4 regions of the Enterobacter cloacae complex sp. IR5418 genome follow, and region 1 is predicted to be linked to each of the others. Evidence: predicted binding sites of a transcription regulator. Region 1 holds the regulator's gene; each other region holds the start of a gene.
The links. Region 1 encodes PurR, which represses purine synthesis genes. Its sites were predicted from a motif close to CANGCAAACGTTTGCNTG; they were not measured.

Region 1 (4,215 bases):
GCTGCCCAGCAGCGGGGCGAGGGCCGGTGACAGGCCAACCAGCGGCATAATGGTGGCGAAAATGCGGTTAGTGCGCGAGGCCGGATAATAATCGGTCACCAGCGCCTGCCAGGTGACCGCTGCGGCACAGACGCCGACCGCCTGAATAAAGCGCAGCGCCAGTAGCCAGGCGGCATCGCGGACCCACAGCATACCCAGACAGCCTACGGCAAAAATCGCCAGCCCCAGCAACAGGACAGGTTTACGGCCAAAACGATCCGAGAGCGGCCCCCACAGCAATTGCGCAAAAGCAAAGCCGGCAAGGAACAAGCTTAAACTGGCGCTGATGGCGGCGGCAGGGGTTTGCAAATCTTCCTGCATCGCGGCGAACGCGGGCAGATACATATCGGTCGCCAAAAAGCCCAGCACGCTTAAGCCGCCGAGCCAGACTAAAAATCCTTTCCTGGGTTGCACTGTTTATTCTCCTGAGGAGGCAGGTGTACGTTGGCGCAGAGTGTAGGGAGTGCAAAGCGGCTTGTGAAACGCTAATATTTGGCGGGTCCATTCAAAAATTTTGCAGGCAAAAGATGTGGTCAGATTATTCCCTTGAAGTGGTCGATGCCGTGGCGCGTAACGGCAGCTTCACCGGTGCCGCCCAGGAGCTGCATCGCGTTCCTTCGGCTATCAGCTATACGGTGCGTCAGCTTGAAGCATGGCTGGCGGTCCCGCTGTTTGAGCGGCGTCATCGCGATGTAGAACTCACGCCTGCCGGAGCGTGGTTTTTGAAAGAAGGGCGGTCTGTTATCAAAAAAATGCAGATCACCCGCGAGCAGTGTCAGCAGATCGCCAACGGCTGGCGCGGGCATCTCTCAATCGCGGTAGATAATATCGTTAAGCCGGAACGGACCCGGCAGATGATCGTCGATTTTTATCGTCATTTTTCCGACGTCGAACTGCGTGTATCGCAGGAAGTGTTCAACGGCGTCTGGGACGCGCTGGCGGACGGCAGGGCAGAGATGGCGATTGGTGCAACCCAGGCGATCCCGGTTGGTGGGCGCTACGCGTTTCGCGACATGGGCATGCTGAGCTGGACCTGCGTAGTCGCGCGCGATCACCCGCTGGCGGCGCTGGAAGGGCCGTTGAGCGATGACACCTTGCGCAACTGGCCTTCGCTGGTGCTGGAAGATACTTCCCGTTCGCTGCCCAAGCGCATTACCTGGCTGCTGGATAATCAGCGCCGCGTGGTCGCGCCGGACTGGGAGTCGTCAGCCACCTGTCTGAGCGCGGGGCTGTGTGTTGGCATGGTGCCGGTGCATTTTGCGCGTCCGCGCATCGACGCGGGGGAGTGGGTGGCGCTGACGCTGGAAAATCCCTTCCCGGATGCTGCGTGCTGTCTGACGTGGCAGCAAAACGACGTCTCACCCGCCATGGCCTGGCTGCTGGATTATCTGGGTGACAGCGAAACGCTGAACCGGGAGTGGTTACGGGGGCCAGCATAGCTGACCCCGTAAAAGGATTAACGACGGTAGTCGCGGAACGGACCGTCCGCAACGGAACGGCGTTCAATCAGGCGCGGATGGACTTCAATGGACTGGGACTGTTCACGCTTGTTGACGATCCTGTCCATCAGCATATTGAAGGCCGTTTCACCCAGCGAATCTTTTGGCTGGTGAATGGTGGTCAGCGCCGGGGTAAAGAAGCGGGCGTTGCGCACGTTGTCATAGCCAATCACCGAGATGTCCTGCGGGACGCGCAGGCCGAGTTCATCTGCCGCGCAGAGCGCGCCCATCGCCATGATGTCGCCGCCGCAGAACACCGCGGTAGGGCGATGTGGCTGGGAGACGATCTGCTGCATGGCGCGATAGCCCGACTCCGGCTCAAAGTCGCCCTGAACAATCCAGTTTTCCGGTACGGTGATCAGCGCCTCTTCCATCGCTTTCATGAAACCGGCCAGACGGCCAGCACCGGTGTTACGCTCCAGCGGCCCCGGGATCACGCCAATCTCACGGTGACCACGCTCTACCAGGTAACGCCCCGCCATGTAACCGCCTTCAAAGGCGTTATCAATCACGGAGTCGGTGAAGTCTGCGCGGGCTTCGCCCCAGTCCATCACCACCATTGGAATGTGGCGATACTCTTCCAGCATGGAAAGGACCGACTCCGGGTATTCAGAGCACATGACCAGCAGACCGTCCACGCGCTTTTGCGCCATCATCGACAGGTAAGCGCGCTGTTTTTCAATGTTGTTCCACGCGTTGCCCAGAATCAGGGTATAGCCTTTCTGGAAGCAGTTTTTTTCTACGGCTTCGATGATTTCAGCAAAGTAGGCCGCTTCACTGCTGGTGGCCAGCAGGCCAATCGATTTGGTGTGATTAACCTTCAGGCTACGGGCGACCGCACTCGGCGAGTAGTGCAGTTCTTTGATTGCCGCCCAGACGGCATTACGTGTTTCTTCAGCGACAAAACGCGTTTTGTTAATAACATGTGATACGGTTGTAGTGGAAACGTTTGCGCGTTTTGCTACGTCTTTAATTGTTGCCATTAAATGTCACTCCAGACCATATCCTAAGCTCCTGAAAAATATGAAGGTAAACGTTTGCCTTCTCTCACCCTTATTACGCAAACATGAGTTGCGACACGCCGGGAAAACGACACAGGACGTCAGGAGGGGGTCAGTGGCCGGTACGCTAATAAATTTAGCGTGGAATTTTGTCCTATCTTGATGAAAAGGGGAAGAGGTAAAGTGGATATCCGTTTAAATCCTGGAAGATTTTTGACCTGAACTGTGTAAAAATGAGCAAGCTCACTTTTCGTAGGGTGAATAAAAGGAGAAAAATTGATGAGTACCGATCTGAAGTTTTCGCTGTTTACCACCATTGTTGTTCTTGCTCTTATCGTCGCCGGTGGATTAACGGCTGCGCTGCACTGATTTACACAGGGGGAGACGCTTCTCCCTCTCTTTCTGCAACTGTTCCTTCTCCGGCAAAAATCTTTTGCCAAAATGTTAACTTCTCATTTTTTGTGATTGATGTCATGCTTTTGACTTCTTAGTTCTGTGTCGTGTCAGGACACGGCATCCGGAGTTCATTCATGAAAATCAATTTTCCCCTGCTGGCCCTGGCGATTGGCGCTTTTGGGATTGGCACCACTGAATTTTCCCCAATGGGGTTACTGCCTGTTATCGCCCGGGGGGTGGACGTCTCTATCCCTGCGGCCGGTATGTTAATCAGCGCCTACGCGATCGGCGTGATGGTGGGCGCGCCGCTGATGACGCTGCTGCTTTCGCACCGTGCGCGCCGCAATGCGCTGATTTTCCTGATGGCAATTTTTACTCTCGGAAATGTGCTTTCCGCAATTTCGCCGGATTACACCACGCTGATGCTTTCCCGTATTCTGACCAGCCTCAACCATGGCGCCTTCTTCGGACTGGGCTCGGTTGTTGCTGCCAGCGTGGTGCCAAAACATAAGCAGGCCAGTGCGGTCGCCACCATGTTTATGGGCCTGACGATCGCTAATATCGGCGGCGTTCCGGCAGCCACCTGGCTGGGAGAAGCCATCGGCTGGCGTATGTCTTTCCTCGCCACCGCGGTGCTGGGCGTGGTCGCCATGGTCGCGCTGTTCTTCTCTTTGCCAAAGGGGAGTGCCGGAGAACGTCCGGAAGTGCGTAAGGAGCTGGCGGTGCTGATGCGTCCCCAGGTGCTCTCCGCGCTGCTCACCACGGTGCTGGGGGCGGGGGCGATGTTCACCCTTTATACCTATATCTCCCCGGTGCTGCACGATATTACCCACGCAACGCCACTCTATGTTACCGCGATGCTGGTGCTGATTGGCGTCGGTTTTTCGATTGGCAACTATCTCGGCGGGAAATTTGCCGACCGCTCCGTCAGCGGGACGTTGAAAGGCTTCTTAACCCTGCTGATTGTCATCATGGTCGCTATTCCGTGGCTGGCGCGTAACGAAGTGGGCGCTGCGATTGCCATGGTGGTGTGGGGCGCCGCAACCTTTGCCGTCGTGCCACCGTTGCAGATGCGCGTGATGCGCGTCGCGCACGAAGCGCCGGGGCTTTCTTCGTCCGTTAATATCGGCGCGTTTAACCTGGGCAATGCGCTGGGGGCCGCAGCGGGCGGGGCGGTGATCTCCGGTGGTTTGGGTTACAGCTTCGTGCCGGTGATGGGGGCAATCATTGCCGCACTCGGACTGCTGCTGGTGATGATGTCTGGTCGTAAACAGCCTGAA
Region 2 (4,215 bases), on a different contig from region 1:
CTGGTCGACAGACGCGGTATAGAGTTCAACGTCCGGGTGCGCTTTTTCCAGCGCCGCGATACCTTCCGGCGCCGCGACCAGCACCAGCACTTTAATGCTGCTGCATCCTGCTTGTTTCAGCAGGTCGATGGTGGCGATCATCGAACCACCGGTCGCCAGCATCGGGTCAACCACCAGCGCCATGCGCTCGTCGATATTGGATACCAGCTTCTGGAAGTACGGGACTGGCTCAAGCGTCTCTTCGTTACGGTAGATACCCACCACGCTGATACGCGCGCTTGGAACATGCTCCAGCACGCCTTCCATCATGCCCAGACCCGCACGCAGGATTGGCACAACGGTAATTTTTTTACCTTTGATCTGCTCAACCTGTACCGGGCCGTTCCAGCCTTCGATGGTCACTTTTTCCGTTTCCAGATCGGAGGTCGCTTCGTAGGTCAGCAGGCTGCCCACTTCAGAAGCCAGTTCGCGAAAACGCTTCGTGCTGATGTCATGCTCACGCATCAGGCCCAACTTGTGTTTAACGAGTGGGTGTTTCACTTCCACAATCTTCATTCTCTTTCTCCTCTGAGGTGGCATCCGCAAAAAAATCGCGGGATTATACCGCTTTTTTCGGATTGCGCCATACCCATCTTGCTTGACAGGGATCAAGCAAAGACAAAAAAGCCGGAGGCTGGGCTCCGGCTTGGGTGCGGGATTCTGCCGGGTGGCGCTAACGCTTACCCGGCCTACACATCCCGTAGGCCCGGTAAGCGCAGCGCCACCGGGCAATTATAGCTGCTCGCCGTTGCTCGCAATCACCTGCTTATACCAGTCGAACGATTTCTTCTTACTGCGGTTCAGCGTGCCATTCCCTTCGTTATCTTTATCGACAAAGATAAAGCCGTAGCGTTTTTTCATTTCGCCCGTTCCGGCAGAAACCAAGTCGATACAGCCCCACGGGGTATAACCCATCAGATCCACGCCATCTTCCACTACCGCTTTTTTCATCTCGCGGATGTGCGCTGAAAGGTAGTCGATGCGGTACTGGTCATTCACCGTGCCGTCGCTCTCCTGCACGTCAATCGCGCCAAAGCCGTTTTCAACAATGAACAGCGGCAGCTGATAGTGATCCCAGAACCAGTTCAGGGAGTAGCGCAGCCCGACCGGATCAATCTGCCAGCCCCAGTCGGATTTCTGCACGTACGGGTTAGAGACCAGACTCTTGCTCTCGTCGTAATCCAGCGTCGGGTTATCCGCCGTCGCTTTGGTGGCGAAAGACATGTAGTAGCTGAATCCGATGTAATCCACGCAGCCCTGCGTCAGTGCCGCTTTATCTTCTTCGGTGATATCCAGCGCGAAGCCGCGACGTTCAAAGTAGTTGAGCAGATGCTGCGGATACTTGCCGCGCACGTGGACGTCGGTGAACCAGTAGCGGCGATGCATGGCGTTCATCGCCATCATCATATCGTCCGGGGCACAGGTCAGCGGATAGATCGGACACATAGCAATCATGCAGCCGATTTGTAGCGACGGGTTGATCTCGCGCCCCGCTTTCACCGCCAGGGCACTGGCCACCAGTTCATAGTGCGCCGCCTGGAACATCACCGGCTCGCGGTCTTCTCCCGGCGCATACTTCAGCCCGGAGTTGGTAAATGGCGCAAAGTCTTCGTGGAAGTTAGCCTGGTTGTTGATCTCGTTAAAGGTCATCCAGTACTTCACTTTATGCTGGTAGCGCTCAAAAACGACCTTCGCAAAGCGGACAAAGAAGTCGATCAGCTTACGGTTGCGCCAGCCGCCATATTCCGTGACCAGGTGGAAAGGCATCTCGAAGTGGGAAAGCGTAATAACCGGTTCGATGCCGTGCTTCAGGCACTCGTCGAACAGATCGTCATAGAATTTGAGTCCCGCTTCGTTCGGCTCCAGCTCGTCGCCTTTCGGGAAGATTCGTGTCCAGGCGATGGAGGTGCGGAAGCATTTGAACCCCATCTCGGCAAAGAGTTTGATGTCTTCTTTATAACGGTGATAGAAATCGATGGCTTCGTGGTTTGGGTAATTTTTCCCCTCAAGAACGCCATTGGTGATTTCACGCGGTACACCGTGGGCGCCTGCCGTCATGACATCGGCAACGCTTACGCCCTTGCCGCCCTCTTTCCAGCCGCCTTCAAGCTGGTGCGCCGCCACGGCCCCACCCCACAGAAAACCTGCTTTAAATCCTGACATTCGCTTTCCCTCATTCTGCGTTATTTTCTGCAAAAACAGTTACAGAAACCGGTTTCAGTTTGATGATGTGCAAAGGGGATAGCCGTTGCAAGCAGATCGCCGAAACCGGTTTCATTTTCGTGAACAGAGTCAAGTTTGTTGACCTGGACAACACGCACAGAAAAAAAGATCCCCGCGCCGAGAATAGGCTCGCAAACGTTTGCCTGGACTGTTAGAATTGCGCCGATTTTTCTTACTAGCTATGCAATCGCGTGGGGATTTAAGCCGTGACCAACAAAACTTCTCTCAGCTACAAAGATGCCGGTGTTGATATTGACGCAGGTAATGCGCTGGTTGACCGAATCAAAGGTGTGGTGAAAAAAACCCGCCGCCCGGAAGTGATGGGTGGCCTGGGTGGATTCGGCGCACTGTGCGCACTGCCGCAAAAATATCGTGAACCTGTGCTGGTCTCGGGTACGGATGGTGTCGGTACAAAACTGCGCCTGGCGATGGATCTTAAGCGTCACGATACGATCGGTATCGATCTGGTGGCGATGTGCGTCAACGACCTGGTGGTACAGGGTGCTGAGCCGCTGTTCTTCCTGGATTACTACGCGACCGGCAAGCTGGACGTGGATACCGCAGCCAGCGTCATTAACGGTATCGCCGAAGGCTGTCTGCAATCCGGCTGCGCGCTGGTCGGCGGTGAAACCGCTGAAATGCCAGGCATGTATCACGGTGAAGATTATGACGTCGCAGGCTTCTGCGTCGGCGTGGTAGAAAAATCAGAAATTATCGACGGCAGCAAAGTGGCTGACGGCGATGTGCTGGTTGCACTGGCCTCCAGCGGGCCGCACTCCAACGGCTACTCTCTGGTGCGTAAAATCCTCGAAGTGAGCGGCAGCGATCCGCTGACCACCGAGCTGGACGGCAAACCGCTGGCCGATCACCTGCTGGCCCCGACCCGCATTTACGTGAAAAACGTGCTGGATCTGATTGAGAACGTCGACGTTCACGCCATCGCTCACCTCACCGGCGGCGGCTTCTGGGAAAACATTCCGCGCGTGCTGCCGGACAATACCCAGGCGGTGATCGACGCATCCTCATGGCAGTGGCCGTCCGTCTTCAACTGGCTGCAAACCGCAGGCAACGTGAGCGATCACGAAATGTACCGCACCTTTAACTGCGGCGTTGGCATGGTTATCGCCCTGCCAGCAAGCGAAGCGGATAAAGCGGTTAAGCTGCTGACAGAAAAAGGTGAAAACGCGTGGAAAATCGGTACGATTAAAGCTTCCGATTCCGAACAGCGTGTGGTCATTGAATGAAAAACATCGTGGTGCTTATTTCCGGCAACGGAAGCAATTTGCAGGCAATCATAGACGCCTGCAAACAGAAGAAAATAAATGGCACCATTCGGGCAGTATTCAGCAATAAGGCCGATGCGTTCGGCCTTGAGCGCGCGCGGGAAGCGAACATTCCTGCGCACGCGCTGGAAGCCAGCCAGTTCGCCGGGCGTGAAGCCTTTGACCGTGAGCTGGTGCAGGAGATTGACGCCTACGCGCCTGACGTGGTGGTGCTGGCGGGCTATATGCGTATCCTCAGCCCGGCGTTTGTTGCACACTACGCCGGACGACTGCTCAATATCCACCCTTCCCTGCTGCCAAAATACCCCGGCCTGCACACCCATCGTCAGGTACTGGAGAACGGCGATGAGGAGCACGGCACCTCCGTGCATTTCGTCACCGACGAGCTGGACGGCGGCCCGGTCATTTTGCAGGCAAAAGTACCGGTCTTTGACGGCGACAACGAAGACGACGTGACCGAACGCGTGCAGACGCAAGAGCACGCCATTTATCCGCTGGTGGTAAGCTGGTTTGTCGACGGACGTCTGGAGATGCGCAACGGCGCCGCGTGGCTGGACGGCGTGAAGTTGCCCCCGCAGGGTTATGCGGCCGAAGAGTAGTCTGTTTAAATTGCCCGGCGGCGCTTTGCTTGCACAGGCCTGCGGTCCCGTAGGTCATGGTAAGCGCAGCG
Region 3 (4,215 bases), on a different contig from region 1:
CCGGTGCGGTCGTGGGCGCTCTGCTGGGAAGCTGGCTGCTGCAATACGATTTCCGTCTGGTCTGCGCCACCGGCGCGGTACTGTTTATTCTCTGCGCGCTGTTTAACGGTCTGTTCCTCCCGGCGTGGAAGCTGTCGACGGTTAAAGCGCCAGTGCGGGAAGGGCTTGACCGCGTGCTGAGCGATAAACGCTTCGTCACGTATGTGTTAACGCTGACCGGGTACTACATGCTCGCCGTGCAGGTCATGCTGATGCTGCCGATTATGGTTAACGATATTGCAGGCACACCCGCAGCGGTGAAATGGATGTATGCCATTGAAGCCTGCCTCTCTTTGACCCTGCTCTATCCAATTGCCCGCTGGAGCGAGCGCCGCTTCCGGCTTGAGCACCGTCTGATGGCCGGACTGCTGCTGATGACGCTGAGCATGATGCCCATCGGTCTGGTGAGTTCGCTTCAGCAACTGTTTATGCTGATCTGCACTTTCTACATTGGCTCAATCATTGCCGAGCCAGCCCGTGAAACGCTGAGCGCGTCACTTGCCGACGCCCGGGCCCGTGGCAGCTACATGGGGTTCAGCCGTCTCGGACTGGCGCTTGGCGGCGCACTGGGTTATACCGGTGGCGGCTGGCTGTTCGATGCCGGAAAAGCGCTTCATCAGCCGGAACTGCCGTGGGTCATGCTCGGCAAGGTCGGCTTTATGACGCTGATTGCCCTCTGGTGGCAGTTCAGTGATAAACGCAGCACCCGCGGGATGCTGGAGCCTGGCGCATAGCCTCCTTTCACTATCAGTTTTTTCTGCTGGTTTCTGTAGGATCACCCTGACATACTGGCGTATCAGGACAGATGCGCCGATTTTATGTTGAGGAACGCCATGAAAAAGATCGTTATTGCCGCTGCGTTAATTGTCAGTGGTCTGCTGGTGGGTTGTAACCAGCTTACGCAGTACACCGTCAGTGAGCAGGAGATTAATCAGGCGCTGGAAAAACATAATAACTTTTCAAAAGATATCGGCGTACCCGGCCTTGCGGATGCGCATATCGTCCTGACGAATCTCGCCAGCCAGATTGGGCGCGAAGAGCCGAACAAAGTCACCCTTTCCGGCGATGCCAGCCTGGACATGACCTCGCTCTTCGGCAATCAGAAAGCGGACATCAAGCTGAAGCTCAAGGCGCTGCCGGTGTTCAATAAAGAGAAAGGGGCAATTTTCCTGCAAGAGATGGAAATCGTCGATGCAGTAGTGACGCCGGATAAAATGAAACCGGTGCTGCAAACGCTGATGCCTTATCTCAACCAGTCGTTGCAGAACTACTTTAACCAACAGCCTGCCTATGTTCTGAGCGAAGACAAGAGCAAAGGCGAATCTCTGGCGAAAAAACATGCCAAAGGGATAGAGGTGAAACCGGGTGAAATCATCATTCCTTTCACCGACTAAACATGACGGGCGCTGAGGCGCCCGTTTTTTTTAACGGAATAGTGTGCAAACGAAAACGTTTCCGCTTATGATTTGTGTCCGGCAAAAACAGCCATCTTATGACTGATCCCTTTCAAGCCGGAGCTTCCATGACTGTACAATCCCAGGTTCTCAAAATCCGCCGCCCAGACGACTGGCATATCCATCTTCGTGATGGCGACATGCTGAAAACCGTCGTGCCGTATACCAGCGAAATTTATGGCCGTGCGATTGTTATGCCTAACCTGGTTCCGCCAGTCACTACCGTCGAGGCCGCGATTGCCTATCGCCAGCGTATCCTTGATGCCGTTCCGGCCGGGCACGATTTTACCCCGTTAATGACCTGCTACCTGACGGACTCGCTGGATCCCAATGAGGTTGAGCGCGGGTTTAACGAAGGTGTGTTCACCGCCGCGAAGCTCTACCCGGCGAATGCCACCACCAACTCCAGCCATGGGGTGACCAGCATCGACGCCATCATGCCCGTCCTGGAGCGTATGCAAAAACTGGGAATGCCGCTGCTGGTGCACGGGGAAGTGACCCACGCTGACATTGATATTTTCGATCGCGAAGCCCGTTTTATTGAAACGGTCATGGAGCCGCTGCGCCAGCGTCTGCCGGGGCTGAAAGTGGTGTTTGAACACATTACGACCAAAGATGCCGCAGAGTATGTCCGGGATGGCAATGAGCTGATTGCCGCCACCATTACCCCGCAGCACCTGATGTTTAACCGTAACCACATGCTGGTGGGCGGTGTTCGTCCACATCTGTATTGTCTGCCGATCCTCAAGCGCAATATTCACCAGCAGGCGTTGCGTGAGCTGGTTGCCAGCGGCTTCCCTCGCGCGTTTCTCGGCACGGATTCCGCCCCGCATGCCCGTCACCGTAAAGAGGCGAGCTGCGGCTGTGCAGGCTGCTTTAACGCGCCGACCGCCCTGGCAAGTTACGCAACCGTGTTTGAAGAGATGAATGCATTAGACTATTTCGAAGCCTTCTGCTCCCTCAACGGCCCACGTTTCTACGGTCTGCCCGTCAATGACACGTTCATTGAGCTGGAGCGTAAAGACAGCCAGGTTGAAGCATCGATTGCACTTACCGATGATACGCTGATCCCCTTCCTGGCCGGTGAAACCGTAAGCTGGTCGGTAAAACGCTAAAAAAATCGTCCCCCCTGTTGCCAAACAGACAAGATAACTGTATAAATAAACAGTATATTACACAGGGGGCATTTATGCGTATTGAAGTCACCATTGCCAAAACCACCGTCCTGCCTGCTGGCGCACTCGACGCTCTGGCAGGTGAGCTATCCCGACGTATTAACAGCACTTTTCCTGAAAACGATGGCGCCGTAACGGTACGTTATGCGACGGCAAACCATCTTTCCGTCATCGGCGGCGCGAAAGAAGATAAAGAACGTATCAGCGAAATTTTGCAGGAAACATGGGAAAGCGCCGACGACTGGTTCATCACTGATTAATATTTGCTCCCTCATTGTGTTTTTTTGCCGGGTCGCCCCGGCTTTTTTTCGTTTCGTCTTCTGAAAGTTCAAATTATTTCAGCATCTTCTTAGAAAATCGTGAACAAGATGGCGTTTTATTGTTCGAACAATCCTAAAAAGCAGAAAAATGTGTTGCTACCCGTTTATTTTTTCCTTCTTAACCCTTATTAATTGATATACTGAAATTGCTTTCAGAAAAACATGCATTGAACCTCAAAGTCGTTGTCTTCTAACACGCATTAAGGGGGTTATAATGGAAAAGAATAGTGATGTCATCCAGACCCATCCGCTCGTTGGCTGGGATATCAGCACCGTAGACAGCTACGATGCGCTGATGCTGCGTTTGCACTACCAGACCCCAAATCAGCAAAACCGTGATGAAGCGGAAGTTGGACAGACGCTGTGGCTTACAACAGACGTCGCCCGTCAGTTTATCTCTATTTTGGAAGCAGGCATTGCAAAAATAGAATCTGGCGACTATCAGGAAAATGAGTATAAACGGCATTAACCCTTATGCTCCTTTTCACTCAACAGGCACCCTCGCGGTGCCTTATTTATTTCGTTCTTGTATAAGCCCCCATAGTTAATTACTCTGCTAACAAAGCGTTAGTAAAGAGAAGCCTATGAAATACGATTTGATCATTATCGGAAGCGGCTCCGTAGGATCTGCCGCCGGTTATTACGCAACGCAGGCGGGCCTGAAAGTGCTGATGATTGATGCCCACCTCCCTCCCCACTCTGAAGGAAGCCATCACGGCAATACCCGTCTGATCCGTCACGCTTACGGTGAAGGTGAACGTTATGTACCGCTGGTGCTTCGGGCTCAGACGCTGTGGGATGAGCTGGCCGCACTCACCGAAGAACGCATTTTTGAGCGCACCGGGATCATTAACCTTGGTCCAGCCAACTCCACGTTTCTGGCGACCGTCGAGGAGAGCGCGAAAGCCTACCGCCTGGACGTCGAGCGTCTGGATGCGAACGGCATCATGGCGCGCTGGCCGGAAATTTCTGTCCCGGAAGACTACATTGGATTGTTTGAAGCCAATTCCGGGGTACTGCACAGCGAAACGGCCATTAAAACCTGGATTGATCTCGCCGCTAAAGCGGGCTGCGCGCAGTTGTTCAACTGTCCGGTCACGGGTATCACCCACCATGTGGAAGGTTCCACCGTCAACACCTCTGAGGGTGAATATACCGCCACGCGCCTGCTGGTGAGTGCGGGAACGTGGGTGACGAAACTGCTGCCGGACCTGCCCATTCAGCCGG
Region 4 (4,215 bases), on a different contig from region 1:
AGAGCTACCAGAAGAGAGATAAGCAGCTTTCCAATAAATTTCATGGTCTTCCTTCCCGCGAAACGCACATAAGGGTGTTATGCACGATTTATGCGCAATGCTCAAGGCGGGAATGGTGTAAAGAGATGTCACGGCAGGCATTGACAGCCTGCCGTGTGGGGGATCAGTTCTTTTCAGGCGGGAAAATGAGATTCAGCACGATAGCGGTAATACCGCCCGCGGCAATGCCGGAAGAGAGCAGGTTTTTCACCCAGTCCGGAGCAAATTGCAAAATCAACGGCTGCTGGGAGACGCCAAGCCCTACGGCGAGAGACAGCGCGATAATCATGATAGCGCGGCGGTTCAGCGGCTCGCGTGAAACAATACGCACGCCGGAGGCGGCAATGGTGCCAAACATGACCAGCGTCGCGCCACCCAGTACCGGCTCGGGAATGTGCTGGACAAAGCCGCTCACCGCCGGGAACAGGCCGAGGACCACCAGCATCAGCGCCACCACGAAGCCCACGTAGCGGCTGGCCACGCCGGTCAGCTGGATCACGCCGTTGTTCTGGCCGAAGCAGGAGTTCGGGAAGGTGTTGAACACCGCCGAGACAAACGAGTTCAGACCGTTCGCCAGCACGCCGCCCTTCAGACGCTTCATATACAGCGGGCCAGAGACCGGCTGCTCGGATACGTCGGAGGTGGCAGTGATATCGCCAATGGTTTCCAGCGAGGTGATCATAAAGACCAGCATCAGCGGCAGCAGCAGGCTCCAGTCAATGCCCAGACCGTAGTAAAGCGGCGTTGGCACGGTAATCAACGCGCTGTTGGTCGGCGCGGTGTTTTCCGGCAGCATACCCATCGCCCACGCCAGCAGGTAACCGGCCGCCATGGCGATCACCAGCGATGCCACTCGCAGGTACGGGTTACGCTGGCGGTTAAGCAGAATAATGATCGCCAGCACTACGCCTGCCAGCAGCAGGTTTTTTGGCGCGCCGAAGGTGTGGTCGTTCATTGCCGCGTAGCCGCCACCGATGGAGGTCAGACCCACCTGAATCAGCGACAGGCCGATAATCATCACCACCACGCCGGAGACCAGCGGGGTGATCACGCGGCGCGCCAGGTGCAGAACGCGGGAGATGATCATCTCTGTGCAGCTTGCCAGCATCAGGGTGCCGAAAAGCGCCGCCATCATGGTCGGGACATCTGCGCCGCCGGTTTTCAGTGCCGTACCGCCCATGATCAGCGGCGCCACGAAGTTAAAGCTGGTGCCCTGAATCGACAGTAACCCCGAACCCACCGGACCCCACGCTTTAATTTGAATAATGGAGGCCACGCCGGAAGCGAACAGCGACATACTGATGATATGTTGGGTATCCTGTGCCGGTAACCCCAGCGCCTGGCAAATCAACAGCGCCGGCGTAATGACCGCAACGAACATCGCCAGCAGGTGCTGGCAGGCGGCAAAGAGGGTCTGAGGCAACGGGGGACGATCTTCAAGGCGGTAAATCAGTTCGCTGTTTTGCTTCTGCGCAATCGGTTGCGCATCAGAAGACTCCAGAGTGTTAACAGACATCGGCGGCAATCCCACGGTGGAAAAGCGGGCATTTTATCTGACCACCTGGTAAAAGCAAACGATTGCCAGCAAAAAAAAGAGAGAAAATCTGCCGATGTGAGCAGGTTTTCTACAACGAAGAGGAAAAAAAAATTACACTTTTCGCGCCGGTGGCTCATGACGAGTGTAACCCGGCCCAGGATAACGCCGCGTGTGTATGGAACACGCGCATAACAGGAGCCTCTATGATTCATCTCGATACGTTATCGACCCTTGTTGCTGCAACGCTGGTTCTTCTGCTTGGTCGCAAGCTGGTACACAGTGTTTCCTTTCTGAAAAAGTACACCATTCCTGAACCTGTCGCCGGTGGATTGCTGGTGGCGCTGGCCCTGCTGGTACTGAAAAAAAGCATGGGCTGGGAAATCGATTTTGATATGTCCCTGAAAGATCCGTTGATGCTGGCCTTCTTTGCCACAATCGGCCTGAACGCCAACCTCGCAAGCCTTCGTTCGGGCGGCAAGGTGCTGGGCGTGTTTCTGATTGTCGTGGTGGGCCTGCTGCTGATGCAAAACGCCATCGGTATCGGTATGGCGTCATTGCTGGGACTGGATCCGCTGATGGGTCTGCTGGCGGGGTCGATTACCCTGTCAGGCGGCCACGGAACGGGCGCGGCGTGGAGCAAGCTGTTCATCGAACGCTATGGCTTTGAAAACGCAACGGAAGTGGCGATGGCCTGCGCGACCTTTGGCCTGGTGCTCGGCGGGCTGATTGGCGGCCCGGTGGCGCGCTATCTGGTTAAACACTCCACCACGCCGGAAGGCCGACCAGACGATGAAATGGTGCCGACCGCCTTCGAAAAACCGGACGTTGGCCGCAGCATCACCTCGCTGGTAATGATTGAAACCATCGCCATGATTGCCATCTGCCTCACCGTGGGCAAAATTGTTGCGCAATGGCTGGCGGGAACGGCTTTCGAACTGCCAACCTTTGTCTGCGTGCTGTTTATCGGGGTGATCCTGAGCAACGGTCTGGCGCAGATGGGCTTCTACCGCGTCTTTGAGCGCGCGGTGTCCGTGCTCGGGAACGTCAGCCTGTCGCTGTTCCTGGCGATGGCGCTGATGAGCCTCAAGCTGTGGGAACTGGCCTCGCTGGCGCTGCCGATGGTGGCGATCCTGGCGGTGCAGGCCGTGTTCATGGCGCTGTATGCCATCTTTGTTACCTGGCGCATGATGGGCAAAAACTATGATGCGGCGGTACTGGCTGCGGGTCACTGTGGATTTGGTCTGGGAGCGACACCAACGGCCATCGCGAATATGCAGGCGATCACCGAACGGTTCGGCCCGTCGCACATGGCGTTTCTGGTGGTGCCGATGGTGGGCGCATTCTTCATTGATATCGTCAACGCGCTGGTCATTAAGCTTTACCTGATGCTGCCGATGTTTGGCTGACCGTCAGGCGTTGGAATACCGCTCGGTTTCCGGCATCCAGCGTTCAATTAACGCTGCCGCCTGTTCGGGGTAGCGTTCATGAATATGACGCGCAAGGCGTTGTACTTCGGGGATCATGGCCTGATCGCGCAGCAAATCCGCCACTTTAAATTCGGCGTTACCCGTCTGACGCGTGCCAAGCAGTTCGCCCGGGCCGCGGATCTCCAGGTCTTTTTGCGCAATAACGAAGCCGTCATTGCTGTCGCGTAATACCTGCAAACGCATCTGCGCGGTTTTCGACAGCGGGGCTTTATACAGCAGTACGCAGTGAGAGGCGATTGCGCCACGACCCACGCGGCCTCGCAGCTGGTGGAGCTGTGCCAGGCCCAGACGCTCCGGGTTCTCAATAATCATCAGGCTGGAGTTTGGCACGTCCACGCCCACTTCGATGACCGTGGTCGCAACGAGTAAATGCAGCTCGCCCTGTTTGAACGACTGCATCACCGCCTGCTTCTCGGCAGGCTTCATACGCCCGTGAACCAGACCGACGTTCAGCTCCGGCAGGGCGAGCTTTAACTCTTCCCACGTGGCTTCGGCGGCCTGCGCTTCCAGCAACTCCGACTCTTCAATCAGGGTGCAGACCCAGTACGCCTGACGCCCTTCCTGCGTACAGGCGTTGCGCACGCGGTCAATGATGTCGCTGCGGCGCGTGTCCGGAATGGCGACCGTCGTCACCGGCGTACGGCCAGGCGGCAGCTCGTCGATGGTGGAGGTATCCAGATCGGCATAGGCCGTCATCGCCAGGGTGCGCGGAATAGGCGTGGCGGTCATGATCAGCTGATGCGGGTGGAAGCCCTGTTGCAGACCTTTCTCCCACAGCGCCAGACGCTGATGAACACCAAAGCGGTGCTGTTCGTCGATAATGACCAGCGCCAGGCCGTTAAACTGCACCTGTTCCTGGAAAATGGCGTGCGTGCCGACAATCATCTGCACCTGCCCGCTGGCAATGGCTTCCTGCTGCGCAAGGCGTGCTTTGCCCTTCTGCTTCCCGGCCAGCCAGCCCACTTCGATTCCCAGCGGGGCGAACCAGTTACGGAAATTGTTGGCGTGCTGCTCGGCCAGCAGTTCCGTCGGCGCCATCAGCGCCACCTGCTTGCCATGGGCGATGGCGCGTAAAGCAGCCAGCGCGGCGACCAGCGTTTTCCCGGAACCCACGTCGCCCTGCACCAGGCGCATCATTGGCACATCCAGCGC

Region 2: the regulator PurR is predicted to act here: its motif matches at 2,391-2,408, upstream of purM (phosphoribosylformylglycinamidine cyclo-ligase).
Region 3: the regulator PurR is predicted to act here: its motif matches at 1,482-1,499, upstream of pyrC (dihydroorotase).
Region 4: the regulator PurR is predicted to act here: its motif matches at 1,607-1,624, upstream of gltS (sodium/glutamate symporter).

The regions. Positions count from the first base shown of each region.
Region 1 covers NZ_JBMKHS010000047.1:12,904-17,118, reverse strand. The annotation lists gene punC (purine nucleoside transporter PunC) at 1-453, opposite strand, end outside; gene punR (DNA-binding transcriptional activator PunR) at 567-1,478, shown strand; gene purR (HTH-type transcriptional repressor PurR) at 1,496-2,521, opposite strand; gene ACOTX7_RS21980 (YnhF family membrane protein) at 2,819-2,908, shown strand; gene ACOTX7_RS21975 (MFS transporter) at 3,070-4,215, shown strand, end outside.
Region 2 covers NZ_JBMKHS010000001.1:248,336-252,550, forward strand. The annotation lists gene upp (uracil phosphoribosyltransferase) at 1-555, opposite strand, end outside; gene ACOTX7_RS01165 (6-phospho-beta-glucosidase) at 772-2,202, opposite strand; gene purM (phosphoribosylformylglycinamidine cyclo-ligase) at 2,469-3,506, shown strand; gene purN (phosphoribosylglycinamide formyltransferase) at 3,503-4,144, shown strand.
Region 3 covers NZ_JBMKHS010000013.1:86,976-91,190, forward strand. The annotation lists gene mdtH (multidrug efflux MFS transporter MdtH) at 1-773, shown strand, start outside; gene ACOTX7_RS12520 (lipoprotein) at 873-1,433, shown strand; gene pyrC (dihydroorotase) at 1,562-2,608, shown strand; gene dinI (DNA damage-inducible protein I) at 2,683-2,928, shown strand; gene bssS (biofilm formation regulator BssS) at 3,203-3,457, shown strand; gene solA (N-methyl-L-tryptophan oxidase) at 3,573-4,215, shown strand, end outside.
Region 4 covers NZ_JBMKHS010000009.1:6,318-10,532, forward strand. The annotation lists gene ACOTX7_RS09290 (AsmA family protein) at 1-44, opposite strand, end outside; gene xanP (xanthine/proton symporter XanP) at 164-1,555, opposite strand; gene gltS (sodium/glutamate symporter) at 1,780-2,982, shown strand; gene recG (ATP-dependent DNA helicase RecG) at 2,986-4,215, opposite strand, start outside.